One region of the Secundilactobacillus paracollinoides genome, then DNA from elsewhere that is predicted to be linked to it. Evidence: predicted binding sites of a transcription regulator. Region 1 holds the regulator's gene; the other holds the start of a gene.
The links. The regulator NrdR, encoded in region 1, represses ribonucleotide reductase genes. The targets are predictions, from matches to a motif close to ACACNATATATNGTGT.
Positions count from the first base shown of each region.

Region 1 (16,392 bases):
GGACCAACCCAGCAATCGAGGTCTTTTCAACATCAGCACCGTACTGCTTGGCTAACGCAATAGCTGTCTGCTCGACGCGTTGGACATGGGCAAACCGTTCGGGACGTAAATGCGCCTCAATTTTTGCTAACAATTGATCCCTTGTGTCCGTCGTATAATGATCTGAATAAACTAAGTCACTAGTCACGGTATAATTGTCGCTCCTTTATAAAATCAGCTACCGGATCTGCCACCATGTATCGAATCGATTCACCATGCTTCACCCGCTCACGAATGGTCGTTGAGCTGATGTCGATCACCGGCACATCCACCCACAAAACGGGATATTGAGATGTTAACGGCGAATGTTCTCGCCGCACCCCCACAAACTGCACGAGTTTAAGCAGGTCATCAATGCGGTGCCACTTTGGCAAATAGGCCACCATATCACCACCAATAATGAAGTAGTAGTCATTTTCAGGGTGTTTTCTCTTTAGTTCGACCATGGTGTCATAGGTATAACTAATGCCCCCACGACGCACTTCCGTAAGTTCTAAACCAAAGTCTGGGTTGCCCTCGATACTTTGACAGACCATTTTGACCCGTTCATCCGCATCGATTGCAAACTTTCGGTCAACGTGCGGCGGGTTGGCGTCCGGCATAAATAATACTCGGTCAAGACCAAGCTGATCCTTCACCTGGTCAGCCATGATCAGGTGGCCAAGGTGCGGCGGATTAAAGGTGCCCCCCAGGATACCAATACGCTTTTTTTGCACGCTGGCAGCCAGTTGTTCGACAACCTTGGTTTCTGTGCGTTCCAGTACCTTTACCATCTCAATATCCCCTTACGCGTGTTTCTTACAACTGGTCAACGTTAAGTGAATAGCGTTGATATTTTTCGTCTTCGGCGGGTTGGAATAAAACCAGTACCCGGCCGATCGTCTGAACGACCTGAATCGGTGTTTCTGCCTCAATGTAAGCCTGAACATCGCTCACACTTTCATCGGCGGCCTGCTGCAGGTTGATCTTGATCAGTTCCCGCTTTTGCAGTGCGCCATCAAGCTGCGCCAACCATTCAGGGTTCAAGCCGTTCTTCCCGACTGAAAAAATGGGGTGTAAATGATGGGCTTGAGACCGTAAATAATGTTTTTGTTTTCCTGTTAATGTCAAATTCAATTCTCCTTAAATCATTGCTTTTCGAACCAGTACGCCAACACCTTTCGGCGCGTAACCGGCGACAACTGTCCCCGCTGGAACCGTCACCCAGCCAAGGCCCTCAAAAACGAGATCACTCTTTTCGATGATTTTGAACTCATGCCGGGTCAATGGTGGCAATTGGTCAAGATCACTAGGCGGTGTCAATAAGTCACCCACGTGTTTTTCATAGAAGTTATCCGCATTTTCCAACTTAGTTCGGTGCAGCGGCAGCGTATTTTCAACGTAAACGGTGAATCCGTTCTTGGGGCCGCTGACATAGTCAAAACGAGCCAGTCCTGCCAAGAAGATGGTTTGCTGGTCATTAAGTTGGAACACCTTTGGTTTAATTTGCTTCTGTGGTGCGGCGATCTTTAAATCTTTCCCCGAGAGGAAGTGTGCCATTTGTGACTCATGGATGATTCCAGGGGTGTCCACTAAGGCGTGACCGTCATCTAATGGAATCTCAATGCGATCAAGCGTCGTGCCGGGGAACCGTGACGTGGTAATGACATTTTGTTCACCCGTCCGTTGGTGGATGATCTGGTTGATCAACGTTGATTTACCCACGTTTGTGACACCAACGATGTAAACGTCGCGACCCTCACGATACTTATCGATCTGCTGCAACAGTTGGTCAACTGAGTGATTCGTTTTTGCAGAAACCAGTGCGACATCCATTGGCCGAAGTCCCTGTTCATTTGCACGTTGGCGGATCCAGTCCCGCAGCTTAGGCCGTTTTAACGACCGTGGTAGAAGATCTTCCTTGTTACCGACTAATAAGATCGGGTTGTCGCCAACGAAGCGGTGGAGGCCTGGAATGATCGACCCATTAAAGTCGAAAATATCAACCACGTAAACGATCAGCGCATCAGCATCCCGAATCTGAGTCAGTAATTTCAGGAAATCGTCATCGGTTAAACCGACGGGCACGATTTCATTGTAGTGACGTAACCGAAAACAGCGTTGACAATACAGTTCACCAGTTTCCAAGCCCTTTTCCAGCGCGGATTTTGGGGTGTAACCAGGTTTATTTTTTTCAGTTGTTTGAATCTGGGCACCGCACCCAATACAGTACAGTGTTTCGCCGTCAACTAAGACGTCGGTGTTAGTTGTGTCGTCCATTAATGGTTATTTCCTTTCGATAGGTGAGTTCTGGATGCGCCTTTTTGACGCCGTGCATCACAAAATATTCAAAGAAGCGATTAATTTTTGTATTCCAAGCATCACTAGCGACAATTGGTTTCACCAATATACTCCGCACCCGACTGGCATTGGCAGCGGCGACATCAGTCAGTAACTGATCACCCACCATCACTGTCTGTGCAGGCGTGACGTGGTACTGACGCATGGCGCGTTTAATGCCAAACGGGAGCGGTTTTAATGCTCGTGAAACAAATGGTAAGCATAGCGGTGCAACGGCCTTCTTAACCCGCCGATGCGAGTTGTTTGAGACCACAACAAGTTGAATCCCCACCCGTTCGAGGTCCAGCATCCAATTCTTAAGTTCAGTGGTGCCATAGGGGTTATTCCAAGCAATCAGCGTGTTGTCCAGATCGGTTAAAACGACCTTGATGCCAAGCTGAAGTAACGTCTCGGGTGAAATATCGTACGTGGCACGAATCATCCAAGTCGGCGTAAATCCTGATATCATGACGGACTCCTTTTATTTCTCTACTGATTGTCTATTATACTGAACTTTCGCCTGTTTGACTAACCCTACTGCTTGAAAAATAAATTTTTCTACTATTATTGTGTCGAAACGTGTTCGTAAAGAATGCTTTTCAATGGCAGGTACGCAGTCCGTTGCGTTTATTTTTTACTACTAGTTAAGTATTAAATTGGCGTTTAAGCGAGTTCGAAGAGAATCCGCCCTCGACTGCTAGGAAATTTCCTGTCAGCAATGCTTCTCACTGTAGAGCAGTCACCAATAACGATTAATTAACAAGTTTGTGGTGCCACTTATGAAGGTTCATCAACGATGCTGACTCCTGAAAATCTTAGCTGAGTGTAGCCGTTCAGCATTGCGGACAGCGACACTTTTATATTACCGAAACGTATTCCGCAGACTGACTCCCTACTGCGTAAGCCCTCCGCATGGCGCCACATCATAAAAAAACGAGGCTAAGGTAACAAACACCTCAGCCTCGTCTTATTAGTTGTTAATTAAAGAGCTTTCTTAGCAGCGTCTGCAAATGCCTTGAAGGCGTCTGCATCGTTAACAGCTAAGTCAGCCAGCATTTTACGGTTAACTTCGATGTTAGCTTGCTTCAACCCAAACATCAACTTGCTGTAGCTCAGACCATTGATCCGGGCAGCTGCGTTGATCCGGGCAATCCATAAACGACGGAAGTTACGCTTGTTGGCCTTACGGTCACGGTATGCGTATTGGGCACCCTTCATAACTTGGTCTTTAGCAACCTTAAACAAACGGTGCTTTGAGCCGCGGTAACCCTTGGCTAACTTAAGAACTTTCTTGTGGCGTGCGCGTGTAACTGTTCCACCTTTAACTCGTGGCATAATAATTCCTCCTAATACTTACGGTCAGTCGTGTTGACTAACAGTGTCTCGATTGATGCGTCACTGTAATGAAGTAACGTTGATTACTTTTGTAATAATGCGTGGTACGTCTTCTTGATAGTGTTTGACTTCATCATTGAAGTCCCACGCAATTGACGACGTTGCTTCTTGGTCTTACCGTGGAAACGGTGACTGGTGTAAGCATTGGCGCTCTTAATACCACCCTTGGCAGATACCTTGAAACGCTTGGCACTAGCACGGTTTGTCTTCATCTTTGGCATAACGTAAATCCTCCTAATTTCTTACAACTATTTGTCTACTTTTGGTGTCAGCATCAAGAACATGCTTCGGCCATCCATCTTCGGACGCTGTTCAACAGTAGCGACTTCGCTAGTTGCTGCAGCCATCCGGTTTAACACGTCGCGACCAATTTCCTTATGGGTAATGGCACGACCCTTAAATCGAATTGAGACCCGAACTTTTTCACCCTTGCTTAAGAACTTCATTGCGTTCTTCAGCTTCGTGTTAAAGTCGTTGTCATCAATTGACGGACTCAAGCGAACTTCTTTAATGCTAACGACCTTTTGCTTCTTACGAGCTTCGCGTTGCTTCTTTTGCATCTCAAACCGGTACTTCCCGTAGTCCATGATTCGGGCTACTGGCGGTTTTGCCTTTGGGGCAACCAGGACAAGATCCAATTCAGCATCGTCAGCCAACTGAAGCGCATCACGCTTACTCTTGATACCCAATTGATCACCGTTTGCAGCAATCAAGCGAACTTCACGAGCATGGATTCCTTCGTTAACCATCATATCGTTTGCTATGGTCATTCACCTCCGAGTGAGTTTAAAAACAATCAACATAAGTCTGCATAAACAAAACGGGTACTGTCTCACAACAGCACCCGTTAAAGTTCCCGAACTGCTTAACTGCAGTCAGGTTATTTACGTATCAGCCAGGCAACGTGAGTCACGAGGCGAGAAGCGGGTGCTTCTACTTACATTTATCAACCAAGCTAGAATACCATGTATCCGGTTTAGTGTCAACTGGTCTTACTTAAAAGCTCACGAATACAAATTATAGCGCAGGGGCGACTATCTGTCGACCCCCTTTTTCACAATTATTTGTCAGCGCGGCTGTAGTTTTCAATGTCACCCAGTACTTCTGACAGGAAGGCATCAGCACTCATGCTGTTAGAATCCTGTTCGCCGTACTTCCGAACACTGACTTCATTGTTGGCCTTTTCTTGGTCACCGACAACCAACGTGTATGGAATCTTGTGCGTCTGTGCGTCACGAATCAGATAGTTCATCTTTTCGCCACGGTGATCAACGTCGACCCGAACGTCGGCAGCAGCGAACTTCTTACGTAACGATTCAGCGTAGTCGCCATGCTTGTCATCACTAACAGGAATGATCGTGACTTGCTTAGGGGCTAACCAAGTTGGGAAGGCACCCTTGTAGATTTCAGTCAGGTAAGCGATGAAGCGTTCCATCGTCCCAACGATCCCACGGTGAATCATGACTGGCCGGTGCTTTTCACCATCAGCGCCAATGTAGCTCAGGTCGAACTGTTCTGGCAGCATGAAGTCCAATTGAATCGTTGACATGGTTTCGTCGTTGCCCAAAGCAGTCTTCGTTTGGATATCCAACTTAGGACCGTAGAAAGCAGCTTCCCCTTCAGCCTCGTAGTAGTCAAGACCAAGGTCATCCATGGCACCCTTCAACATCGATTGACTGCGGTTCCACATCTCGTCATCATCGAAGTACTTCGCCGTGTTGGCTGGATCCCGGTATGATAAACGGAAGGTGTAGTCGGTGATGTTAAAGTCGTTGTAAACGTCCATGATCAACGTCAGGATCTTCTTAAATTCATCTTGAACTTGGTCCAACGTAACAAAGGTGTGGCCATCGTTCAAGGTCATTTCACGAACCCGTTGCAACCCACTCAACGCACCTGATTTTTCGTAACGGTGCATCATCCCAAGTTCAGCGATCCGCAGTGGCAATTCACGGTATGACCGGATGTGGTGGTTGTAAATTTGGATATGTGACGGACAGTTCATTGGCCGTAATTCAAGCATTTCGCCATCGCCCATGTCCATTGGTGGGAACATGTCATCACGGTAATGTGCCCAGTGACCGGAAGTCTTATACAGGTCCAGGTTAGCTAACACTGGGGTGTAAACGTGCTTGTAGTCATCAGCAACTTCCTTATCGATGATGTAACGTTCGATTGTCCGACGAATGGTGGCACCATTTGGCATCCAGTATGGCAAACCGGCACCGGCCTTTGGATCAACGAAGAACAAGTCAAGATCATTCCCGATCACCCGGTGATCGCGTTCACGTGCTTCCTGACGCGCTTTAAGGTCAGCGTCCAGGTCAGCCTGCTTGTAAAAGGCTGTCCCGTAGATTCGTTGCAGCATGTCGTTTGAGGACTTGCCTTCAAAGTACGCACCGGCAACTGACAAAAGCCGGAAGAACTTCACGTCGCCCGCATTTTCAAAGGCAACCCCGTTGTTCAAAACGTCAACGCCATCCACGTTGTAAAAATCAAAACTGTCGTCCTCTGAATCTTCAACCAATTGGGCTTCAAATTTAGTGCCGGCTAACTTCTTCAATGCTTCAGCTTTGCTGACGGATTCATGCTTTAAGTCAACCTTCTTGTCAACGAAGGATTGAATCTTGGTGCTGATTGCTTCCAAATCATCAGCACTGACTTGACCATCGTCCTTATCAGTATCGATGTACAACCCTTCCTCGTCGCCGCTGTCTTCACCAAAGCGAATATCTGAGAAAATTTCTTTCAAAGATACTTTAGCAAGCAAAGCAACTGTTGACCGTAAAACTGCCAACCCATCTTCGCTGTCCTTAGTGACGATCTCAATCTTGCCATCGTGGTTGATTGGGGCGTTCAAGTTGATCAATTTGCCGTCTAACTTACCGGCAACAGCCTTCTTTGCTAAACTAATTGCGATCGATTGGGCAACATCTTTTGCTGAGGCACCTGCCTCAAACTGACGCTTGCTGCCATCTGGAAATTCTAATGAAATTTCTGACATGTTTATCTTCTCCTTTAAAATAACCTACTTAAATGTGCTGCGGTGCTGGTGGATAAAAAAATCCCGGTGTCTGCAATATTGCAAACACCGGGACGTTAGTTAACGCGGTTCCACCCGAATTCATCAGGAAATTGGTGCACCAATCGCCTGACCTCATAAGGGATAACGGACCCGCCGGCACGGTATTATCCACCGCACATACAGAAAGTGGTAGCTTGTGATTCCTGACGAAACGCCTTACAGAAGATGTCGTTTCTCTCTTGGACAGGGCAAACAAGTCATGTCTTTCAAACATTTAAAGTCTTAATTTATGATTACGCCTTTTATTAAACCACGGTGAATTTCGTTCGTCAAGGTTAATTTGGTCGCCGATTGGTACCAATCATTTCGATCTCCTTGGCCAAAAAACGGAACCGTTGCATCAGTCGTTTCGCTTTTAACGGCTCCACGTCGCCCTTCTGCGTGACCTGTAAGTGTTCTTTTTCCAATTGATCCATCGAAAAGTTGGATGAGAAAAAAGTGGTCAGTTCAGACTGCATCCGGTATTCCAAAATAACACCGAGCACCTCATCACGAACCCAGGCAGACATGGCATCCGCACCAATGTCATCAATCATCAAAACGGGCGCTTTCTTAATGGCGTCCAATTTTTCAGCAACCTGGTTGTTGCCGATCGCATTTTTCATTTCAACTGCAAAACTGGGAAAGTGCACCAACGTCGTCTTAAAACCCTTTTCAGCTAATTGGTTGGCAATGGCCCCCAGTAAATAGGTCTTCCCAACACCAAAACTGCCATAGAGATACAATCCCTGATGATAGTCCTTCGGTGCTGCTTCGTAGGCGTCAGTAAAATCAAGCGCCGCCATCAGCGCCGGCACCCGATCCTTATCAGATGCATCAAAATGGTCGAAAGATGCCTTACGAATCAGCTTGGGCATCAGCACGGAATTGACCCGTCGATGCAGTGACTGCTGTTTTTGTTTGGCAACCTGTGCCTCTGTCGGCAGGTAGGCAACGTCGATCAAATGATTGTTCATGATCAGCTTCGGCTCATACCCGGGCGCAAACGTCTGCTGACCCGCGGCAAGGCGGTCTCTTTCCGTGACGTACTCGTACAGTTTTGCCGACGAGCGGTCGATCTGCTGCGCATCAAGTTCACCATCATTTTCTTTGATAAACGCCTGAACATCAGCATCTTGATAGACTTTTTGCATCAGTTGCTGGTAGTTATGATTCAGTTGATGTTGATCCATGTAGTGTTGCATGGCGTCACTAATATTATCCATTCTAGGCGTCACCTCCTTCACGATTTTGGCGTTCTGATTTTAATTTTTTCAACCGGTCAATGGCCCGTTGTTGCTGGGCGTCTGAAACTGACTTATCGGTGGCCTTCTTATCCGGCTGGTAGTCCGACTTTGCCCAGTCAGGCAAGGTTTCCTTAACGGTGCCTTGCTGCCGGCGATTACCCTTGCGACCTGGTTGCGGATTATCCCGTTCCTTTTGGTAACGATGGATTTCTTTGAGTGCATCCTCGGGCGTTTTAACGCTAGCCTGAGCCCAACTATTGGCAATCGTATCGGTTAACCGCTGGGTCAGCGTGGACTGTTTCATATTCATAAGCAGATAAAAGATCAGCACGTTGACCACAGCGTTAGGAAAGACCTGTTTATTGAGTAAGCCTTCAACAATGCGCTGCTCGCCACCAGTTACATAACCGCCCTTTTCCTCGTGCATTTTCGTCAAAAAGGCCATGGGCGACACCTGGTTTGCCACTGTGATCAGTGCCTGTTCCTGCGGCGTGTGCTTGGTCGTCGACTGTTTTTGAGGCTCACTAGCCGCAGCCGTTTTCGTCTGTGCTGTCGTGCCAGTTGTCACTGGCGTCGCATTTCGTTGTTCTGACGCAATCATCGCTTGCAGCTGGCGGGCATTTAACGCGTTCGTCGCTAGATTGGTTGCCCGATTAATATAGTCCGCCATTTCAGGCTCCGTCAGGCCATACATCAGGTGCTCATTTAAAATGAGTTCCCGGTTGGCCTTAATATCCTCAAGGTTGACGTACGACCGCTTTAAAATATCGATCAGCAGATCAAAATCAAAGCGCGAACTTGCCGTCTGCTTTGGCCAGTTCGTCACATCGTCACTGCCCTTAAAGGCCGCTTTTGTTTCCGAGATCAACGCTGGCGGGGTGGCAATCAACCGGTCGTTCACTTGAAAGACGTCTAAAAATTGTCGCGAGATATTCTGCCAACCATCATGGGTCGCTTGAGGGCGCACAAAGTGGTCACGTAACCGCTTGAACTGTTTTTCACCCACCACGTCAAGCAAAAGCACGCTTAACAGATCATCCCCAAAAAATGTCCCGGCAGAAACAGGCTGCTGGAGTTCGTAGATCAATTCCGGCAGCTTGTCTGACTGGTTCCGATAGGTTTGAATCAATTCCAGGGCTTCAAGCCGCTGGCGGCAGTGTTCTAGCTCGCTCACACTGATGTTTAACAGGTCGAGTAATTCACTGTGTTTGAGCTGCACCTGAGTGCCGTGGGTCAATTCAAGCTGACGCCACAAAACGAGCAGCAACCCGTATCCAGCCACACCAATCAGCGGTTGATACAGGTCATCTAACACGTCGCGCTGATCCACAGTTAACCTGCCAGTTGCCATTATGGCAACCGTCGTTTTGGGGGTCAGAGAGGTGGTGTTATCCAGTGTCATCCGAAACGCCCCCATTCATTATTTTTGATCAGACTTGTCTGGTTTATCTTTATCTTTTTGCATGACGTCTTCGAGTTCCTTTAAGAAGACGCTCATGTCCTTAAACTGGCGGTAGACGCTGGCAAATCGGATGTAGGAAATCTCATCCACATCGGCCAGCCGTTTCATAACGTATTCACCAATCAGTTGACTCGAAACTTCATTTTCGCCCAGTGAGCGAATCTCATTTTCAACTTCGTCAACGATCTTCGTCATGACGTCCATTCCCACCGGTCGCTTTTCAGCCGAGCGAATGATACCGCGCAGGATCTTTTCACGATTAAATTCTTCTCTGGTCCCGTTCTTTTTGATCACCAGTAACGGTGTCACTTCGATCCGTTCAAAGGTCGTAAAACGAAAACCGCAATTTTCGCATTCCCGTCGTCGCCGAATCACCCGGCCTTCATCGGTCGGCCGACTATCAACAACGCGGGATCCATTATGATGGCAATGCGGACAGTGCATGGTCTCACCTCGTTTTCAACCATCTGGTCATTAATCGACCAAATGCAGTTTATTAAGCCATTCTACCACTTGGGCTTTCGTTTTATCAATAGAGCCGCCATTATCAACGACAATATCGGCCACGTTGATTTTTTCAGCCAACGGCAGCTGACTGTTGATCCGGCTGCGCGCATCGGCCTCAGACATGTTATCTCGTGCCATTAACCGCTGCAATTGGGCAGCCGTATCCAGCGCAACGACCATGATCACATCAACGTCATAGGCGTAGTCACCCTCAAACAACGTCGGCGCATCGAACACCACTAACGGCGTGTGTTTGCGGCGGTAAGCGGCCACCTGTTTTTTCACGGCCTTGTGGATGGCCGGACTCGTGATGGCATTTAGCTTATCCAGTTCATCTTCATCGTTAAACACGCGTTGGCCCAGCCGGTGGCGATCAAGCGTCCCGTCTGGTTGAATCATTGCCGTGCCAAACGTCGCTGCAATCTGGCTTAAAGCGAGTGAATCAGGTTCGACCACTTCACGCGCAACTTGGTCAGCGTCAATGACTGGGATGTCCCGGTCATGAAACACGGTCGCAACCGAAGATTTACCAGTGGCGATTCCGCCCGTCAGACCAAGCACGACTGTCTGGCTGGGCTTCTTCTTGAGCACCTGACACCGGGGACAATAGTGCGTCCCGCGCTGGGCCACTTTTGTCTTTTGTAATTCAGCGCCACACCGAACACAGGGTTCGCCTTCACGGCCATAAACGTTCAGCTGATTCTGGAATTCGCCAGCGTTACCAAAGGCAGTGGAAAACGAATGCACCGTTGTCCCGTGACCATCAATGGCCTTGGACAGTTCCTTTAAAATGTTTTCACGCAGAAACCGGATCTGAAAATCCGTCAACGTATTGGCGGGTTGCTCAGGGTTGATCCGCGTCATCCAAAGCGTTTCGTCAACGTAGATGTTCCCCAGACCAGCAATGTTGCTTTGATCCAGCAAGAATGGTTTGATCACCTTTTTACTCTTGTTAAAAATCTGTTTCATGTAGTCAAATGTCAGGGTGTCAGGTGTTGGCTCCGGCCCAATCGTTTTCAAACCGGCAACTTGAAGTTCGGCACCGTTTTTGACTAGGTTCATCCGCCCAAATTTCCGCGTATCGGTATACCGAAGCTCGCGACCATCCGTCAGGTGGAAAACAACGTGGGTGTGTTTGGTCAGCGGCGCCCCCTCAGGCTGGACGTCATATTTGCCTTCCATCCGCAGATGAGACACCATGGTCATTCCATTATCAAACCGAAAGAGTAGGTACTTGCCCCGGCGGTCGATCTGGTCAATGGTGACACCGGCCAATTGTTGTTTAAATTCAGCAGGCGCCGGACTCACCATTTTTTCGTAAATCACGTCAACGTGGTCAATAGTCGCCCCGCCAACGAGTCGCGTGAGGCCGCGGCGGACCGTTTCAACTTCTGGTAACTCAGGCATACTGTCCCTCCTTACACCTACTTGGCGTCATACCAAGTGTTCCCGTATTGGGATTCAACCTTTAATGGAATTTCCAATTTCACAGCTGAGTCCATCACCTTTGGGACTAATTTTTCAAGCGTTGGGATCTCTTCAGCCGGGGCCTCAAAGATCAGTTCATCATGCACCTGCAGCAACATCGTGGCCTGGAGGTCCGCCTTTTTCAGTGCATCCTCCATGTTGATCATCGCAATCTTAATAATGTCCGCAGCACTCCCTTGAATGGGCGTGTTCATAGCCGTCCGCTCAGCAAACGAGCGTTGGGCAAAGTTGCGGGCATTGATGTCTGGCAAGTAGCGGCGACGATGGCTAATGGTTTCAACGTAGCCTTGGTCCTTCGCCGTTTGGACAATGTCATCCATATATTTCTTAACGCCAGGATACTCTTCGAAGTACGTTTCAATAAAGTCATGCGCTTGCTTCCGCGAAATGCCAATGTTTTGTGACAGGCCATAGTCACTGATACCGTAAACGATTCCGAAGTTAACCGCTTTAGCTTGACGCCGCATGTTCGGGGACACTTCCTCGTCTGGCAGCAGACGGAAGATTCGCCGTGCGGTGCTGGCATGAATGTCTTCATCATCGATAAAGGCTGCCTGCAAGTTCTTATCATGCGTCATATGCGCAAGTACCCGCAGTTCAATTTGCGAGTAATCAGACGAAAAGATCTGCCAGCCATCGTGACTCGGCACAAAGGCTTGTCGAATCCGCCGGCCCTCCTCTGTTCGAATGGGAATATTTTGCAGGTTAGGATCGACCGAAGACAGGCGCCCAGTCTGCGTCAACGTTTGCTGGTAACGCGTGTGCGCCTTTTGATCTGTTGAATGGACCACCTTCAGCAAGCCCTCGATGTAAGTCGATTGAATCTTTGCGATCTGACGATACTTTAAGATGTTTTCAACGATCGGTGCCTCACCCGCTAATTTTTCAAGGACGTCAACCGAGGTTGAATACCCCGTCTTCGTTTTCTTGATTGGGGTCAGACCCATCGTTTCAAATAAAATATGACCCAACTGTTTTGGTGAGCCAATGTTAAATTCTTCGCCAGCCTCTTGATAGATCGTCTGTTGAATTTGCGCCAACTGTTCCGTGAACTGGCTGCCCATTTCACTGAGTTTATCGGTGTCCACTTTGATCCCAGCGATTTCCATATGGGCTAAAACATAGGCCATTGGTAATTCTAAATCACGGTAAAGAGACATCTGTTCATTTTGTGTCAGTTTATCAAAAAGCGGTTGTGCCAGCTGCTCAATCGCAATCGCTTTGCGGGTCAGATGCTCAAAAAAGATCTGGTCATCATCAGGAATGGCCCGCTTTGCGCCCTTGCCGTACACCTCGTCATCTGTTTGGATCTCGTGGTACTGGTGTTGAAACGCCAGCTTACCAAGGTCGTTACTGTTTTCATTCGTATCAAGCAAATAGGACGCCAATAATAGGTCAAAATCCACATTTTGCAGATGGATGCCAAGACGGTTCAACCCAACGTAGGTCCGCTTGACATCAAACACATTTTTCGTGAGCGTTTCACTAGTCAGTAGTGACTTAACGGCGTCTTCTTGCAGCAACTCAACGTCACGACTGACAAACCACTTCGCCCCACTGCCAATCACAAAACCGGCAAAGTCAGACGTGTGATAGTTTGCTTCCGGCATCTCCAGATAAAATGACACTGGGTCGTTTAAGGTCTTCAATTCAGCCAAGTTGTCTTGAGTGAGCACGGTAAACGACACCGGCTTTAACCCCAACACATCCTCACCGTCGCCATCGGTATTTAATTTACTCAAGAAAGATTGGAAATTCATTTTTTGATAAAATGCAACCAACGCATCGGTATCATCACCGGTATACGCTAAGTCGTCCAACCCAATGGCTAACGGTGCATCACGCCGAATCGTCGCCAGGTCGCGTGACAAAAAGGCCGAATCCTTATCTTCAAGCAAATGTTCCTTGAGTTTTTTAGCCGTAATATCATCAATATTGTCGTAAACACCATCGATGGTGCCATATTTTTGAATCAGATTTTCAGCCGTTTTAGGACCAACACCGGCAACCCCGGGATAATTATCCGACGTATCACCGCGCAGTCCCTTGATCTCAATAATTTGATCGGGCGTCACGCCTAATTTCTCCTGCACGTGAGCGGATGTGTAGTATTCGACTTCACTAACGCCTTTAACGGTCACAGCCACGCTTGTCTTATCAGAAGTTAATTGCGTGAGATCCCGATCTCCAGTGATGATCACTGTTTCATAATCAGCCGCATCCGCTTCCTTAGCCAGCGTGCCGATAATGTCATCGGCTTCATAGTCCTTTAAATCGTACGACTTCAGTCCCCGTGCCGTCAGCAGATGACGAATTTCCGGCATCTGCTCTGTTAACTCGGCTGGCGTTTTTGCCCGGCCGCCCTTGTAGTCTGTATATTTCTTTGTTCGAAACGTTGTCTTACCAGCATCAAACGCCACCAGGGCATCAGTTGGCTGAACGTCTTTTAACATGTGATCCAGCATGGTGTTGAAGCCATAAATGGCATTAGTGTGCAAGCCATCGGGATTCGTGAACCGGTTCAACGAATTATAGAGCGCGTAAAAGGCTCGAAAGGCCACGCTGTTCCCATCAATTAACAACAATTTTTTAGATTCTGTCATGCGCTTCTCCTTGCTGTATCTTCTATATGTCCACTGTATAGTTTACCAAAGTTTGACGCAAATAAAAATATTAAGCGCGTGTCGTAAAAGTCTTTTCTATTGCTAAGTGAGCCGAATAAAACAAAATTGCCGCTTCGTTGCTCCGTTCGGCTTTGCAGGCTGTGGTGTCGTCATCAGTTAGCGACCCTACTTTGGTCGGTTACTGATGTGCGAGACGACTGAGATTCACTCGAGAGCCACTACACGACCTGCCAAATTGCGGAATGCAACGAACTATCACCTAACCGTGGAAAGACGTATTCAACAATAATGAAAGAATGGCCGTCAATCGGTTAAAAATTGACTTCGACACATAAAAAAGCCAGGAAATCAATGACTTCCCAGCTTTATTGAAACTTTCATTCAATTAGATGATTAATCCCGACTACTGCCAGCGCCACCGAAGATTTGAATCAAGAAGATAAACAGGTTGACGAAATCTAGGTAGAGCTGCATGGCACCAATCACGGCTAACCCGCTTGTGACATTACCGCTGCCGTCACTCTTCAGGTACAGTGTTTTCATCTTTTGACTGTCAGATGCGGTCAAGGCAGTGAAGATGATGACCCCGACAAACGAGAACACGTAAGCAATGATGGCACTGTGCAAGAACATGTTAATGACCAAGGCAACCAGCAATGCAATTAGAGCGGCTGTTGCTTGCGCGCCGACTCTGGTTAAATCACGCTTCGTGACTGTCCCATACAACGCCATCACGATGAAGACGACTGCGCTTGAGACAAACGCTGAAACGATGGTGGTGCCAGAATAGACCAACGAGTAGACCGAGAAGATTCCACCCGTAATCAGCGCATAAACCATCAAGAGTACGAAACTCACTGTTGGCCGTTTAAAGGCCTGACCATTAACTAAGAATGGAAAGATAAACCAAACGATGAGACCGATCCACATCCCGCTTCCGGTCATGGTCGATAATAACGCCTGGTTAGTGCTGACAAAATAGGCCGACACTGCTGATAACAGCACCGCAAGTGCCATCCAGCCATACATTTTGGTTAAGAAAGTGTTTAACCCGACGTCGGCGTTAACCACGCGACGCGGTTGTTCATCAAATTGTTGATTGTTCATTCAATTCCCTCCAATTTATGAAACGTCTGTCTTGTTAATTGTTGACCATTGTATCAATCCCAGTAAAAAAAGCAATTATTCCTATTTAAAACAAGTGACTTTAGACATTATTTAAGAAATTAATCACTTATTAACCACATTTGGGACACTTATCTAAGACTGTATGACATAAGTAAGCACAAAAGAAGTCTCACCCCAGCATGACGTATCATTTTGGGAGGCGGCTTCTTTTATTTTCGACTGTCCACGCACTAAATGTAGCGGTGGCCAGCTAGTTATCTTTAAGTGATAAATGACTCAAGAGTTCCTCATAGGCGCGTTCGTACTTTTGAACATCGCCGGCACCCATGAAGACAACAACGGCATCGTGGTAGTCCAGCAACGGTGACATGTTATCCAATTTGAGGATCTCGCCACCCTTGGTGATCTTCTTGGCAAGGTCCGCACTTGAAACCTTCCCGTTCGATTCACGCGCAGAACTGAAAATATCTGTCAGATAAACGTGATCCGCGTTGTTTAAGGCGGTCGCAAAATCGTCCATTAACGCGATGACCCGGGTAAAGGTATGCGGCTGAAAGACAGCGATGACCTCTTTATCGGGATATTTTTGCTGGGCAGCATCTAACGTTGCGCGAATTTCAGATGGATGATGCGCATAGTCGTCGATGATGGTCATGTCGGCTAATTGACGTTCCGCAAACCGGCGCTTGACCCCTTTAAAAGTCAGAAGTTCCTTCTTGATCTCATCCAGATCAACGTCTTCAAAGTACGCCACAGCGATCACGGCCAAACTATTCAACACGTTATGCTCGCCAAATAACGGAACGTGGTAGTTCCCCAAAAATTCGTCGTGATAGTACACGTCAAATTGAGACCCCTTTGTTGTCCGCTTAATGTCGCGCGCCTGGAAATCATCCTTATCGCTCGTACCGTAGTAATATACCGGAACGTCAGTCTTCAAACGACGCAGATTTTCATCGTCACCCCAGGCAAAGATACCCTTGGTGACTTGGTTAGCAAACGTTTGGAACGCTGTGAACACGTCATCAATATCTTTGTAGTAATCTGGGTGATCAAAATCAATGTTGGTCATGATGGCATAGTCGGGCTTGGTTGCTAAGAAGTGGCGGCGATATTCGT
Region 1 covers NZ_CP014912.1:2,975,154-2,991,545, forward strand. The annotation lists gene yqeK (bis(5'-nucleosyl)-tetraphosphatase (symmetrical) YqeK) at 1-187, opposite strand, end outside; gene AYR61_RS13070 (nicotinate-nucleotide adenylyltransferase) at 180-812, opposite strand; gene yhbY (ribosome assembly RNA-binding protein YhbY) at 838-1,149, opposite strand; gene yqeH (ribosome biogenesis GTPase YqeH) at 1,162-2,298, opposite strand; gene AYR61_RS13085 (YqeG family HAD IIIA-type phosphatase) at 2,282-2,827, opposite strand; gene rplT (50S ribosomal protein L20) at 3,340-3,693, opposite strand; gene rpmI (50S ribosomal protein L35) at 3,777-3,974, opposite strand; gene infC (translation initiation factor IF-3) at 4,002-4,523, opposite strand; gene thrS (threonine--tRNA ligase) at 4,814-6,757, opposite strand; gene dnaI (primosomal protein DnaI) at 7,114-8,043, opposite strand; gene AYR61_RS13115 (DnaD domain protein) at 8,045-9,466, opposite strand; gene nrdR (transcriptional regulator NrdR) at 9,485-9,970, opposite strand; gene coaE (dephospho-CoA kinase) at 10,001-10,624, opposite strand; partial or broken gene mutM (DNA-formamidopyrimidine glycosylase) at 10,634-11,440, opposite strand; gene polA (DNA polymerase I) at 11,458-14,124, opposite strand; gene AYR61_RS13135 (Bax inhibitor-1/YccA family protein) at 14,539-15,252, opposite strand; gene murC (UDP-N-acetylmuramate--L-alanine ligase) at 15,524-16,392, opposite strand, start outside.

Region 2 (16,392 bases), 270 kb from region 1:
TAGTAATTGTTTATCCCGGTGAATAGTCTATGAAATTTAGCTACATTTATATCTAAATCACTAATTCGTGGATTACCTTTTTAATGATTTCATTGTCAATTTTTTCATCAAACTTTCTGGAAAAAAAGTGACCACTCTGCTTTGCAAGTTTTATCTCATCGAAATCGGAAATTCTCCAAGTTTTAGGTGATCCATCCCACCAATTTATATATCGAGGATTTCCTTGAAACTCATCTGATATGTTATGAACTGGCTTTTCGTAATAAATTGGAAATTTGCTTTTCCCACGTATATTAATTAATGTGGGAATAAACAGTTCATCCACTAAAAATCCCTTATTAAAAATTTTAAATATTAGATTCTCTGAACAAACGATTTCTCTCGCCAATTCGTGACTTATAGAGCACCAATTAGATCCATAGCCAATTAAATCAATTGGTAACTTATCTTTTTGAATCAAACCTAGTTCAACTTTTTCTAGTTGTCTATAAATTCGAAGAAAAATATTATAATCACGAAAATGTTTAGTAAAACCTGAATTATTCATAGTTCATAAAAATCCCGTCAGTTTTCGTATTTTTTCGAAAACTGACGGGTATGTCTTTATCTTTTGCTGAAATACGATGTTTATCAGTTCTAGCTAGTGAGATCTTTCAACTAACTCAGAATTGCTTTGAACTTTTGGATACACTTGTCCCTTGGTTGTACAGATTTTTTTAATTTTGCCGGTTATTCAATAGCCTGGATACGCTGTAGAGCCTGGTAGAACAGCCGATGGTAAACATGATACGAGCTCAGCCGCAACTGAATGCGTCGGCCAGTATGCACAACACGTGCCGCAACTTTGAATAAACGGATCCGCAATGTGCTAACGCACAAGCCGGAATCATGTTTTGTCAGTGCTAGCTGCTTTAAAAAGTTGACAATATTGTAAGCCAGTACACTAACCATCATCCGGGCAGCATTGGCATTAAACGTTGGACTATCAGTCTTATCGAAAAAGAAACCTGTTTTAGCTTCTTTGATGTAATTTTCCATTTGGCCGCGTTTGTGATACAGTTCGAAGGCAGTTTCAGCCGTTAAATTAGTCAGATTAGTGACGATAAATTCATGTGAAAAGATCAGTTCACCAGCTACTCGAGTTGATTTAATATAAATCTGCCGTGGCTTAGGCCACGATGCTGATTGATAGATTTCAGAGTAGTAATGAGTCTCTTCCTCTTGCCACTGGGTTTGATCACTGATCTTGACGAACTTTTCAGCTAGATTCTGTAATTTTCGATTGCATTTGAGTCGAATAATGTAAAACACATCGTTGGCTTCACAGACATCGTAAACTTCTGGCGTGGCGAAGCCACTATCACCACGAACCAGAATGTCAGTCGTGGGCAGCTGAGTTTGATAATGCTTTAATAGTGGTGTTAAAAAAGCTTTTACATCTTTGCTGGTGTAGGCATTTCCAGGACGCAAGACAGCTTTCAATAAGTTACCATCTTGATCAGTTGCCAGTAATGGATGATATCCTTCAGTACCATAATGTGCGTTGTAGTTAGTGGCTTCCTGTTTGCCATAAGTGTCTGAGTGAGTCGAATCGATATCAATAATCGTGGCTGTCTGGTTGGTTAATAGTCGAACACGGTCGATCAAAGCCTCATTTAAAGTCTGTAATGTGCTAACACTATCTTTATCAAAGCATTGCCAAAAACGTGATATTGTTGCTTGTGAAGCCAAAGACGGTTTATCCAATAATAATTTAAAAAGCGGTTCTTTTTCTAAAGAAGTTGCCGCAGAATCTGCGCTATAACCAGCAATAATCTGAAGAATTAACTGTTTTAAGATACTAGAATTACTGTGTTGACAATATCGTCGCTGGTCATTGAACCTCAATAGTTTGTCGGCCAAGATGGTGAACTGGAATTTTGCCATCAGCTCTACACACAATGTTAGCCCGCCATCGGAAGATAATTGACCACCCGTATGCGATACTAAAATGTTTTTGTTGAAATTTAATGCCATTTCCTGTAAAGTTTTCAATATAGAGTCCTCTTCTCTCATGTGGTTTTGTTTAGCAATTTAACTATACCAGAGCTGGGGCTCTTTTTGTGTACTTAAAAGGTGAAAATACAAAATACCCATCAAACGCGTGATGCATGTGTTTGATGGGTATTTTGCATATCTTTGTGAATAAATCAGGGATGTACTGTTAATAAAAGCTTTTATAGCGTGCTACATAATCGACACGTTACCTTCATTCAGATCCACATCATGCAAATACGCAGTCTGATTATACACATCCAGAAACGCGCCGTCTGGTCGCAACGCCACAATGGACGTCGACAGATTTTTCAGTCCCAGCAGATGCTCATTTCCAGTCAGTTCCTTGATGCCAAGCTGAGAAATGCCGCCATGGGAAAACACCAGCGCGGTGTCATCGGGGCCAAGCTGCTCCCCAATCTCGCGAATGGCTTGCGCAAACCGTGCCCGCGCGGCCGCAAAATTTTCCACACCGATGGCATCTAATTCAGGAGTATTAACTCGTTGTGACAACTTACGAAACAACGCGGGCTGTTCCGCGACCAATTCATCCTTGGACTTGCCTTCCCAGTCACCAAACGTCAATTCCGCCAGGCCAGCATTGGTCTGCAGGGTTGGTACCGGCTGCGTGAAGTTGTCCGTCACCAGTTGCGCGGTGTGAATCGCCCGCTTAATTGGACTCGCAAAGACCACCTGGTAGCGATACTGATCTAAATACGCCGCTGCCTGCTGATACGGGGTCAGGTCATCCGTCAACAAGTCACTATCCGCATACCGCCCCTGAAGTCGGTGTTCCAAATTCCACTGTGTTTTGCCGTGACGCACAATAAAGATCCGTTTCATGACACCCTCCGTTTGACTACTGTTTAAACTTTACCGACCGTATCAGCCCGCAGTCCGCGACGCAGCGTTGCCACCGAAGTTACTTCATCGTGCGCGATGTTACCAAGGTTTACTTGTGGGCCATATTTCAAAATTAGCGCTGTTTGCTGCCCTTTAAGCGGTGCTTCGAAAATGATGTGGTCAATGCCGTCTGGTGTTAACGCATCCAGCTCGTCGGCCACGATGTTACCGTTGGCGTCATAGATACCAATGTTCTTGCCGGCTTCACGCGCTTCGATGATGACGTAATTGGAACCGTTTTTCAGGTCTTCGTTCATCAAAGCCACCCGTTCAGCAGGTGTCAGGTCGTGGTCAAGTTCCGGATTCTTCTTCCCGACTTCGGAGATCACGTAGAACCCAGCTTGCTTGGCTTTGACGATCAGTTCGCCACGCGTTCTTGAATCAACCGTTGTCGACCCATCACTGACTTCGATACCCTTGAAGCCAAGGTCCTTCGCCTCATCCAAGAAGGCGTCGTACTTACCGGCAGCTACTGAAACTTCCAGCAACGTCCCACCAGGATAAGGAATGATTCCCGCAGCGTCGTACTTGGCAGTCTTGGCCTTGATCAACTCGCGGTCCATCGTGGCAGCCGTGCCCCAGCCAAACTTCGCAAAGGTCATGTAGTCACCCGCAGTGGCAATCAGGTCGTCCACTTCGTTTAAACCCAGCCCCTTGTCCAGAACCATCGTCTTGCCGAGTGTTTGGGATTTATTTTCCAGAAATTCAAATGCTTTCATGTCTGTAGCCTCCGTTAGTGTCGTTTTTGTGCATCGTCCAAGCTTAATGACGCTAGATTAACTGGGCCTTAAAACGCTCATTCGTATGTTCTAGTGTAAAACAGTATTGGAATTATGTTCAAGGTTATTATGGGTGAATTTTTTGTTGGGTGATAGAAAATGTAAATCACCTAATGCACCTGTGTTTTGTCTGAATCAGATCTATCAGTGATTGTTCTTATTATGCATAATTAATATGTACAAGCTCAGAGGTCTACCGCTCATACACCAAATACACCGTCGCCGCCGACGTATCGCTGCCATCCACAGCGGTCATCCGAACATGCGTCAACTTATACCCCGCATACCGATACCCGCCAGCAATACCCTTCACCGAAACAATATTAGCGCGTGTCGTCTGACCTAGCGATTCCTTCAATTGTAGCGTCTTACCATCCACTTGCCAGGTGCCCGAATCCGGATCACTCGAGTAATCTGCAGCCGTCTGTGTGAATTCTCCGTTCTTATTAAAAACCAGCTTACTAGCGCCACTATTGTGCTTTTCAATGGCGGACGGCAGCTCATTGGCGGGCGTCCCCACTAGAAAGTACCAGGGATTATGACGCACAGGTTGCCGCTTCGGCGTGCGATGGTAAAGGTGCACCCCAATACCTAGTATGACCACAACGATAATGACCCAAGTCAGGGCCTGAATGCGCCGATCACTGCGATACCGTTTTAAAAATAGTTGCCGTCCTGTTTCAAGTCGTTTCCCCACGTTCATCCTGCTACCTCCAGCCACCGATACGGTCACCCACTACCTGTTGTGGTCGTCTCTTTTTAAAAGCAGTATATCATAGAAGTGTTTTAACTGACCGATCAGGATCTGACCTCTGCTTAAAGACCATCAAACACAGTGTTAACCCTACCCCAAAATACGTATCATACTACTCGATAATCATCCTATATATACGTGTGGAATATCCATCTCACAAACCACCAAATTCAACTTATTTGCTGGTAATCCACGTGAACACTTGTGTTCAGCAAAGTCGCGACCCCCAACCCATAGATGTCAATCCCCAATATCAAGTAGCGACAGATTACCCCTGGTGTCCCAACTTCAAATTTTGGAATATCCTTAAATTCCCGTCCTATCGCCGTTTTGTGTGATTAGCCGGAGACCTGTCTAGCTACTATATATTGAAATTCCGTCTAAATGAAGATACTATATATAGTATTCACTACAGATTTTTGGAGGTACATATCGTATGCAAATGCTTAAACATGAAATCCTGGTTCAGTTGTCAGATGACTTCATTGAATCAGTAAAAAAAACTGTGACACCTCACTGGGGCCCCTTAGGCTGGGTCACCTACAAGCGGACATACGCCCGTTATCTCGACGATAAACAAAGGACTGAGAACTGGGACGAGACCGTTAAGCGCGTGGTTGAAGGAAACATCAACCTTGACCCGCGGTTACACCAGGACGACCTGGATCCTCAAGTCTACGAAGAACTGACTAACGAAGCGCAAGAATTGTTTAAACTCATTTACGGGCTTTCTGCGACACCATCTGGCCGGAACCTGTGGATCTCAGGGACCGACTACCAGAAGCGTAACGGTGACTCCCTCAACAACTGCTGGTTCATCGGCGTGCGCCCACAACCATACGGCGACAGCCACATTGTGCCCGACTACCTTGATCATGATCAGGACGCGGTTTCAATGCCATATTCCTTCATGTTTGACCAACTCATGAAGGGCGGCGGTGTCGGCTTCTCCGTTGTTCAGGACAACGTAAAGCAGATTCCAGCCGTTGATCAGGCCATCAACATGACCATTTTGGTGTCACGGGACAGCGCCTCACACGATGAGTCAATCAAACTTGGCGCCGTTGACAAGGAAGACTGGCTCGCAAGTCACAGCCTCACGGACGGCCGCTACTACAAGCTGCCTGACACTCGCGAAGGCTGGATCCTCGCCAACGCCAACATGATCGACCTGCACTTCTTTGGGACCAACGCTGACCACGAAAAGAACCTGATTCTAGACGTCAGCGACATCCGACCAAAGGGTGCGAAAATTCACGGTTTCGGCGGGACTGCTTCCGGCCCAATGCCACTGATTGAAATGTTAACGGACATCAATGCCATCTTGAACGACCACGCTGGCCGTAAGCTGTCCTCCGTTGATTGTACCGACCTTGGAAACTTGATTGGGAAAACGGTCGTGGCTGGGAACGTTCGTCGTTCAGCTGAATTAGCCTTGGGCTCTGCTGACGACGATGCGTTCATCACGATGAAGCAGGATCAAGATAAGCTTTACCACCACCGTTGGGCATCCAACAACAGTGTTGCCGTGGACAGTTCTAAGACTGATTACGACGCCATTGCTGATTCCATTACCCACAACGGTGAACCTGGTATCGTGAACCTGGAGCTCTCAAAGAACTTCGGTCGAGCTATCGATGGTCGTCAAGAAGCCATTGATGGCAACGTTGAAGGCACTAACCCCTGTGGTGAAATTTCACTCGCAAACGGTGAACCTTGCAACCTGTTTGAAGTCTTCCCACCAGTTGCTGTTGCACAAGGCTGGGATTTAAAAGAAGCCTTTGCGTTGGGAACACGTTTCTCAAAGCGGGTCACCTTCAGCCCATACGATTGGGAAGTTTCGCGTAACGTCATCGAAAAGAACCGTCGTATCGGGATCTCAATGTCCGGGATTCAAGACTGGATCTTAAAGGAATTCGGCCACCGTGTTGTGACTGGCTTCAAGGACGCTACTGACCCTGTGACTGGCGAAACGATCAAGCAACCCGTATACGACCAGGCCGCTATTGACCGCGTTGACGGGCTGTACAAGGCCGTTGTTGCTGCTGACAAGGACTACTCAGAAACCCTTGACTGTGCCCCATCGATCAAGCACACGACCGTAAAGCCATCAGGGACTGTTGCAAAGTTGGCTGGTGTGTCTGAAGGGATGCACTTCCACTACTCTAACTACCTGATTCAACGGATTCGGTTCCAAGACTCTGACCCGTTGTTGCCAGCGTTGAAAGCTTGCGGCTATTTCATGGAACCAGACGTTTACACCAAGAACACCGTTTGTGTGGAATTCCCAGTTCGGGCAGCCCACGCCGACAGTAGTGAATTCGCCTCAGCTGGTAACGTTTCGATGGCTGAACAGTTCGCAACTCAGGCCTTCTTGCAGACGTACTGGTCAGATAATGCGGTCAGTTGTACCGTGACGTTCCAACCAGAAGAAGCAACCCAAATCAGCCCATTGATGCGCCAATACCGCTTCGTAACGAAGTCAACGTCCCTCTTGCCATACGCGGGCGACGCCTTCCAGCAAGCACCTAAGGAACCCATCGCAAAGGATGTCTACGAAGAAAAGCTAACAGAGATCCACGGCGACGTGGCAACGGTCTTCGCAGAACAGAATGGCAACCATGATCAAAAAGATGTTGAATTGGTCGGCCAAACGGATTGTGAGGGTGGGGCTTGCCCAATTAGGTAGAGTGTGGAGCAAGGCGTTTTGAGGGCGGACCGTAAGCTAACTCTGGCAGAAATGCCCGAACTTGGCATTTGTGCCAGAGTTGGCTTACGCAGTAGCCCTCAGCCTTGCGGAACACGTTTCGGCTATGTAAAAGTCAACAGCCGTAGCCAACACTACTCATCACAAAAAGTACCATCCCAAAGTAACCAAACTGCAAACCAAAAAAGGTCTGAAATCCAGTATTTCAGACCTTTTCTACTAAACTAACCCAACAAAACAGGAGGCAACACCATGGTAAAAATCTACACCAAAGTCGGCGACCAAGGCTACACCAAGCAAGTATCCGGCAAAATGATTCCCAAATACGATCTACAAATTCAAGCACTAGGCGCCATTGACGAACTTGATTCATGGTTAGGCTACGTCATCGCTACCCTCTCCCCAAAGGCTGAGGAAATGAAGCCGGAACTGATGGACATCCAACGCAACTTGTATGAACTCCAAGCCGACATCATCGTCAAGCGTCACCATAACATTACGTTAGAGCTAGTCGCCCACTTTGAAGAAGAGATCGACAAACTCAACGACAAGCTGCCCGTCATCAAGGCTTTCATTTTACCTGGTGGGACGCAAACGGGTTCCAGCTTGCAGTACGCTCGTGCCCTAGCGCGAAAAGCAGAACGACAAACGGTCGAACTCAGCAATAAGCAACAGGAACTCGACGCCCCAATTTTGAAATACTTGAACCGGTTATCCGATTATCTGTTCATTTTGGCCCGGTATGCCAACTTCCTTGAAGGCTACGACGAAAACCGCAGTAAAGCTTAGATTCTAAGAGTGCTATCAATAGACAAAGAAACCCGCTGATCATGTGCAATGACCGCGGGTTTCTTTGTCTAAAACAGGAACAGCAGACACTATTTGAAAGATGTCCAAAATAGTGCTAACATTAATTTAAAAGATATACGTATAACCATAATGTTTTATAGTAGTATTCAGCCTATTTAACCCGTCAATTCTTAGAAAGAAGTCTTGATATGATGATTCGATTTTTCGGCCAACCCCAATTCACTGCTACTGATCACACGATCAAGGGTTATGAACTCTTTCTCCGGGAAAGTGTGGATCATAAGTGGGTCTTTCCGGATGACTTCAAAGCCTTCACAGCATACGAAACGGCAAACCTCTTGGTGCAGACCATCCGGCCAATGCCAAAAACGGTCACCTCAGTAGCATTTAACCTGGACCCTGACCAATTTGTCGACCCAGCCTATCAAACGTATCTGCCGAAGGTTCAGGAGCTGATTGCGCCGGTACGGCTGTTCGTTGAACTGACGGAACATCCGTGTGCGCCAAAGATTGCGAACGCTAAACTGGTCGAAGCAGCGGAAGGGTTTAAGGCCAATCACCTCTACGTTGTCTTGGATGACGTTGGCACCGGCAATAACACCCCACCGTTTGCAGAATTATTAGACAACAACCTTGCTGAATACAAGTTTGCGATGCAGAACTTTCGCGAATCGCACGACCCCCATGAGATCACCAAGAAGCTAGCTTACTGGCACAAGATGGCTGATGATGAGCATAAGTGGTTTGTGATCGAGGGCTTTGAGACGAAGGACGAATTAAAGCTGTTGAAGGACTATCCAGCTGATCTGATTCAGGGGTACTATCTGGACCGACCGGGGTTGTTGCCAGCGGATGATCAGGTTATTTTGCCGCATCATCGGGCGTCGTAATGAAAATTAAAAACACGTAAAAGCGCCGTGACAAGCTGTCATGGCGCTTTTGCGTACAGTAGAATATTTAATCGGTACTAGTTTTCTTCTTTAAAACAGTTTCCCACTTTGGAAAGGCTCGGCGATACCAACCGTGAATCATCGAAAAGGCCTGCTGACCGGTTAAGGTACCCAGCATCAAAAAGCTCGGCAGAAATTGAATTAAATATCGACTCCGACCACCCTCAAATAACAGTAAATATACCATGCCGCCAATGATGGCTAGCCGGCATATTTGGCTGAATTTACGTTTATCACGCCATCCAAACGCCACCATCGTCAACAATAAGACCCAGGTAACTTGCGCAAAAAACCGAAAATCGCCGAGACGTGACCCATACAGATACACAAACGAGCGCAACGTGCCAGCAAATCCCTTTTCGTTTGGCACCGGATCAGCATTAATAAAGTGCCCTTCTTTGATCCACGCAAAAGTCCCGTCAGCAGTATCGTTTCGCTGCTTTTTAACCAAAAACTTGGCGTACCCAAGAACGCCCTTTGCCTTCAATCGTTTGATCAGAACCTTTTTTGAATAGTCCGAGCGCGCTTTAACAGTTGGTAGTTCTGCCATTTTTAGCGCATCCTTTGGATTATAACCGCCGTCACCTGAAACACCCATGCCCATAAAATGAATCGCCGGAATTTCACGATTTTTCTGCAATACGATATATGACTGTTCATTATTTAGTTTATTAAACGTCCAATAGCTGCCACCGGTAACACCAAGAAACAAAATGAGCAAAGCAAATCCGCGCCAGACCTCGTTTGGCGTCAAGACGTGTTTTCGCGGATGAAACATGTACAGCAATTCGACGATTACAATAGCAATAACGCCCACGATAGCAGACGGTTTCATCATATAAGCCAACACTGCGTTAAGACCAAACAGGATGGCGCCTAAACTGCGATACGTCCAATCAAACGACGCTTTATTGAGCATCGCAAAACCCAAAAAATAACCAGAAACAAACGGGAGCACCCAAGCATCCGTATAGGGCACGATGATCATTGGAAACAGTAACAGCCACATCGCGTGAATATAGAGAGCCGTCGTGGTTTGTTTTTTGTCGATCACATAAATGGTCACAATATTCAAAAGAGCCGAAATATCTACTAAAATGAGCGTTACTAGATCAAAAAGAAGCCAGGATGTCGACCCTACCGCCTGGGCAATTGCGTGTTGCGCTAATAGTAGCGGCATGTTGTTATAGTTCAAACTAAAATAGGCGACGATATCAGGAGTTTTCGTATCCGTCAGAGCTTGGTGAACAGCCCCCACGTCAAACCCAATTACCGGATGAACGCTAAGCACAAAAACGACCTGCCAAATCACAACCGCAACAAAAAAGAGTGCTGCAGTCACTCGCGCATGCCGCACCAACACCGTCCATAACAGACGTTGAAAGTTTGGGTAGGTCTGATAGCAAATAACGATGCCGCCAAAAACAATTAAGACGCCCGTTGTAAACAAAGTTGTGCCAGCACCCGTTATTTTATTATCACCTAAGATAAGGTTCGGTGATGTCACCGCAAACAGCAGTGTCGCAAAGATAAAAATCAAAAATATACTCTGCAAACATCGGTTTCCAAATCGGAATAGTTTGGCCAATATGCCACTCCCTTACTCGTCGTCTCGAACGGATATACAGTATGCCCGGGTAGGTGATTCACTGACCTCAATTCGGATCAGTTTCGCCTGTTCCTCACGCAAGGCTGGCGATATCAAGTCAAATAACCATACCGTGACATTTTCAACTGTTGGATTAATGTCTTTAAAATACGGCAACGTGTTTAAAAACTTCCCAGCAAAACTATTGAGGATGTCCTTGATCGTGTTTTCCAAATCATTAAAGATGATCATGTGATCGTTCAAACTGTGGATTTCACAGACGATCTCCCACGTATGATTATGTTCTTTACCCTCGCCATCTTCCCACCGCATCGCGTGGCTGGCATTCACATATGACTTAATCTTGTAGGTATGATACTGTCGTTCTTCTCCCATAATTACTTCCCCCGTTTACGAGTAAAATCGCTCTTGATAACCGATTTTATCTGCCTCGTTTCCTGACTAAACCGTGTTGAATTCCAGGTTGATTTTGCGTCAACCATACTATTTAAAATCCCGATATAGCGGATCCACGAACAAATGAAGTTATAAATTGGCAACGTAAACGCCACCCACCACTGTCTGACATAGTAGTGGCGCTCTTCACTTGAGCCCCTTAACAATTGGACCACACAAACGTAATTTAACAGACTGACCAATGCATATAGCAGATAAATGATAACGTAGGACATCCCCATCATAATGGGTGAATACCGTAAAAATAACAGTGCGATACTAGCAAACATCCAGATCATTCTTGGAAAAAGGAAAGTGTGATCCATCATCATCCGCCGTACCAAAAAGTTTTTAAAGAAATCAGACATGGTTGTTTTATCCGCATACTCATGCGTGACTTCCATTTCACCCTTTTGCCACCGTTGCCGTTGAATATAGAGACTATCCAAACTATCAATTGGTTCAATATAGAAAATGGCTTCGGCACAAATCGCCACTTTTCGATGCAGCTTATCCCGAATTTGAAACGTCATATCTGTATCTTCGCCTATGGTGCCCGTGTTGTAGAGAAAGGTGTTCAACAGGGCTTCCTTGCGAAACGCAGAAAAGGCACCAGACATGGTAAACAACTGATTTTGTTGTGATTCAATACTGCGTCCTGATAAAAATGCCTGCGCATATTCAAAGTACTCGTTGTGTTGTAAAAAACTTTTACCCGGATGACGCCAATTGTCGATCATCCGGTGCTGCGGCAAAATAGTGCCCGTTAGTGCAGCCATCTCAAAATCATTTTCAAATCGCAGTACCATGTTCATTAAGGCATTCTTTTCGAGAATACCATCACTATCAATGTTGATCACATAGGTCCCAATCGCGTTATATATGGCCGAATTTAACGCTTTGGCCTTCCCCTGCTCAGTATGAAGCAACTGCATATTCATATCAGCAAACCGATTTTGAGCTCGGGTAAACACTTCAAAACTATCATCCGTGCTTTGGTTGTCAGCTAAAATGACCTGAACCAACTCGTGCGGATACGTTGACTCTCGAATGGATTGAATACAGGCAAACAAAGTATCTTCAGAATTGTATACAGGCACCACAACAGAAATAAACGGCATCTTATCAGGCATCGCTAATTTTTTCGGCCGAAACGTTTTGAAAAAGAGCCGAATTCCCTGGACAAACGCTGGTAAAATTTCAACCACAACAGGAATTAATGCCCAGGTCAGCCAAAAGCCCATTTTAAAAACCGTTTGCTGTAACCAATACATCATGGGCTAGTCTCCTTTCCGAAAACTAAGCCGCTTACGCCACCGATCGCGCCACTTAATAAAGTTGCGGTACAGACTGTGTGAAACTTGCGTGTAAGTAAACACGTTATAGTACATCGCAATGACCAGTGTGTAGAACACAAGCCGGCCAATGATGGTATGCGCTAAATAATATTGCCCGCCACCCATAAAATGAACGATCGTCACCACTACGGTCAATCTGATCACATTGGCACCGTAGATCCATAACGTCACAACGACACCAAAGAAGACACGTTCCACACTGTTGTACATTGGGGAAAAGGCAACCATCCCAATATACGCTGTCGTTTCAATAATGCCAGAACACTCATAATCAATACTCATCATGACCGGTTGTGTTGGGTTATTGATGGCCACCAACCCATAACGGTTCATGACGTCACACATCCCAGTCACGTCGCCGACCCATTTCACGCCATTGATCACTGCGTGGGTGAAAAACCATATCCAGTACGGATCACTCAACGATATAAGGATAAAAAAGAGCCCGGCACTCCCCACAATAAAATGAAATGCCGAGAGACCTGCTCTTTTTAATATCGATAAGGCATACAGCCAAACGACAATACCAATAATTAAATAGATGCTCATTTATTACCCCGCCGCTTTTTATTCTTTCCGCGTGCATTTTTGACAAGTGCCGCGCCAGCGATGACGAAGCCAGATGCGACTATTACGGCTGGGCCAGTGCTCCCACCAGTATCCTTGACAGTCCCCTGCCAACCATTCGAATTGGTTAACGTAATCGAACTTGCTGACGAATCAGATGTTCCGCCCAATGCTGAGAATGGAATGGCACATTCGAGCTGCCAAGTAGTGTTCGTGGTTGTCCCACTGCCCGAAGTTTCTTGAAGGTTCTTTAAACCGACGTAGGCTGTCCCGCTGGTTGTATTATCACTACCACCAGATGAAGGGTTCCAGATATCTACCGAAACTGCCTGCGAGTCGCCAGCTTTTGACAAGTTAGCCGAGCCAAAGGTAATATAATATGTTTGGTCGCCGACTTTTAACTCATAGCCATTACCCTGAAAATTATTACTTGATTGTGACAATTTGGGTGTTGATTCAACATAGAAGTAAACGTTCTTGTCATCCGACAGCAGGCTCACTTCAACACTATTATCATTATCGATATTGATATCGGTAGGGTTCTTATCAGCCCAGTCGGCATACTGGCCGTCGATCGTAATTCCTAAATTGCCACTGATGTTGTTGTTATTCGCCTGTGATGAACTTTGTGAAGTAGCACTATCAGAGCTCGACATGGCTTCTTGCGCGTCAGTCTGTGAGGAACTACTGTCACTTTCTGATGATGCTTCTTTCAGTGTTGTCGCCACCGGCGTTCCAGCCAAACTTGGACCCGTCAAACTCACGTCACCTAAAACGGACAAACTTTTGCCGACACCATTGGATAAGCCAGCGTCTTTCAAGTTAACGGTCGCATCTAAAACCGTTGCTGATTGACTAATTGTGGCAGTCCCGACCACCGTCCCTGTCGAATTATCTAAAACGTTGACTGTACCGTCCTTATAAGCACTTAATTTAAAGACCTTATTCACTTTTGAAAAGCCACTACCATATGAAGCTGAGAACGTCTTAAATATTTCTGTAGTTGATTTTTCTGTTTCAAGATAGACATACAGATTGGTCCCATCATTGCTTGCCCCAAGTCTTGCTGGTTTAGCTTGGAGCAATTCAGTGGTATTGGCATCTGTCCAAGAAGGTTCACTGGCGTTTGCCGCTTTTGTATACAGCGGACTTGCTAAAATAGATAACACTCCCATACACGTGAGCGCAGCTAACATTATTTTTTTCTTCATAGTCATTCCCCTAACTATTCAGCGCGACGTGACACCCGAAATCGTCGTTCATTATAAATTAAATGATGAACGCCATTACGCATTTACTCTACATATTATTATACGCTTATACACTAACGTTTGTTAAGTCTTAATCAACACATTACAGTTTATTTGTATTATATTTTGATAACATCGTGTGCATTTCAATTGCTACAATATGACTTATATTATCGGAAGATTCCAGCCATTGCAAAACAAAAATTGTTAAATTGTTGCTTTATTTGCATAGACTTGGTAAATGCGGGGTAGATGTGGTTGTTTTCAGCACAATTTTGAGATAGAGCAAGGTAGTACTAAATTTAGTGTTCTAGTTTATCTAGCCTAAACGTGTAAAAAAAGGCCGCTCCCGGCCATATAAGGCCCCCTAAACCAAAATCCAAAATCGGAATTTTAGTTTAGGGGGCCTTATATTCTGGGAGCAAGTTCGCCTTTTTTTACACTCTCACAAAAAACACCCACCAGGCCTTACTGGGGAATCCCTGGTGAGTGTTCCTTTTATCGATAGTAATCTCAGCCATGTCCAGCCGCAGTCAGCATACGCTGACACCAGCTGAAACCTGGCTCACATCGGCGGCCAGATGATGACTGAGTGAGACATGGACCCTCCGTGGTGGCCGGTCGACCGGCAAACATGCCAGTTAACCGGTTTTTAATATTGCGTCATCGTTACTCGGCACGGTGGAGAGTGCACAACCTACGATGACGGCAGTGCCCGTATCAAGCAGCGCGCTACAACAATGAAAAGCACCTGCTGCGGGTGATGACCGGCAGAAAAATCCTGTTCTGCACAGGCATTTTGAACCCGCAATAACGACGACACAAACCCAACGAACGATCCGTGATCACAGAAGACCAGGAAATGATTACCCATCTGCCTACTCCTAGACAGTAAGATGCTGAACGGAATACGATCGGAGTGGGCGTACCCCGCCCGGTAAGTCTCTTAGCCTTCCTAACCACCAATGTCAATTTCGTAATCGGTGATTAGTGATCATAGTAATCCCCCCTTATCATTTCAAAACAAGTGTCCTGAAAAAATAAGCTTACTATCTGTATTCATAAGTTTACCTAAATTAAAAACGGCCTTCAAAGATTATCACTTTCCGAATGCTAAAACGGGTATTGGCGGGGACAGGTTATCGCACTAGTGAAGTGGGTTATCCTCAATTGTTCTTATTATTTTGACACATCTGTTCAAAAAACAACTTAGGATTGATAATTGTTGCGCGTATGCCTGCTGCATCACTGTTATCGCGGTGTGTGCTACTATTAAAGGCCGAATTTGAGCACAAGGTTCAATGTCAGAAACAGACTGTCTTTTATCACTCAGAAGTGATAAAAACGTGAAGATCTATTCTTTGCCGGCTGGATGTCTACATTAAAAATCTAAGTTATTTTTCATGAAAGCGATTCTTTTAACACGCTAACGCTCTCATTTTCAGAAACTTTAACAAATTGATGCTAACCCCTTATCAAGCGGGCCGTTTTCTGATATAGTAGGGCCTATTGTCTTTTGAGGATCGGCTCAAAGCTGTGGCGAGTTCGCCCACGGCTTTTTTCTACGGTCTTTGTTGAAAACTTATTGCGTTTGTTTACATTTTTTACAGTGTTTTGATTACTTGTTCTATATTTACATTGCTGATGCGTGCGCTTGATGGGTGGATTGACCCTTCTTGGGCACCGCTGTTTTCGTTTATATTGTCGAAACGTGCTCCGGGAGGCAGAGGACTCCTGCGTAAGCAACTCTGGCAAAAATGCCAAGTTCAGGCATTTCTGCCAGAGTTACTTACGCTCCGCCCTCTAACCGCCTCCCTCCGCACTCTATGAAAGGAGCCCCACTTGCGCGATCTTACCCAAGGAAACCCACTTAAGCTTATTTTGATTTTTACCCTGCCATTATTCATTGGTAATCTTTTTCAACAACTCTATAATTTCTCAGATGTCCTCATTGTGGGTCAGACCCTTGGTGTTAAGCCACTCGCAGCGGTTGGCTCCACCAGCAGCCTTAACTTTTTGATTATTGGCTTTGCGAACGGCCTCACTGCTGGCTTTGCAATCGTCACCGCCCAACGCTGGGGTGCTCGGGATCTACCCGGGGTTCGCAAGAGTTTTGCGACCAGTATCGTGTTCAGCATCGTCGTCACGATCGTCTTAACAGCGCTAAGCCTGCTCTTTTTGGACCCCGTCATGCATACGATGAGCATTCCAGCCGACATTTATGGCAACGCAAAAT
Region 2 covers NZ_CP014912.1:13,758-30,149, forward strand. The annotation lists gene AYR61_RS00070 (beta-1,6-N-acetylglucosaminyltransferase) at 53-547, opposite strand; gene AYR61_RS00075 (IS1380 family transposase) at 730-2,034, opposite strand; gene AYR61_RS00080 (histidine phosphatase family protein) at 2,227-2,877, opposite strand; gene AYR61_RS00085 (phosphosulfolactate synthase) at 2,901-3,656, opposite strand; gene AYR61_RS00090 (lipocalin-like domain-containing protein) at 3,910-4,419, opposite strand; gene nrdJ (ribonucleoside-triphosphate reductase, adenosylcobalamin-dependent) at 4,907-7,159, shown strand; gene AYR61_RS00100 (cob(I)yrinic acid a,c-diamide adenosyltransferase) at 7,430-7,966, shown strand; gene AYR61_RS00105 (EAL domain-containing protein) at 8,176-8,877, shown strand; gene AYR61_RS00110 (TIGR03766 family XrtG-associated glycosyltransferase) at 8,945-10,525, opposite strand; gene AYR61_RS00115 (6-carboxytetrahydropterin synthase) at 10,538-10,921, opposite strand; gene AYR61_RS00120 (TIGR03111 family XrtG-associated glycosyltransferase) at 10,924-12,258, opposite strand; gene xrtG (exosortase family protein XrtG) at 12,262-12,888, opposite strand; gene AYR61_RS00130 (Firmicu-CTERM sorting domain-containing protein) at 12,885-14,081, opposite strand; gene AYR61_RS00135 (MATE family efflux transporter) at 15,999-16,392, shown strand, end outside.
Region 2: a site for NrdR is predicted at 4,861-4,876, ahead of nrdJ (ribonucleoside-triphosphate reductase, adenosylcobalamin-dependent). Genes of this name have one in related genera too.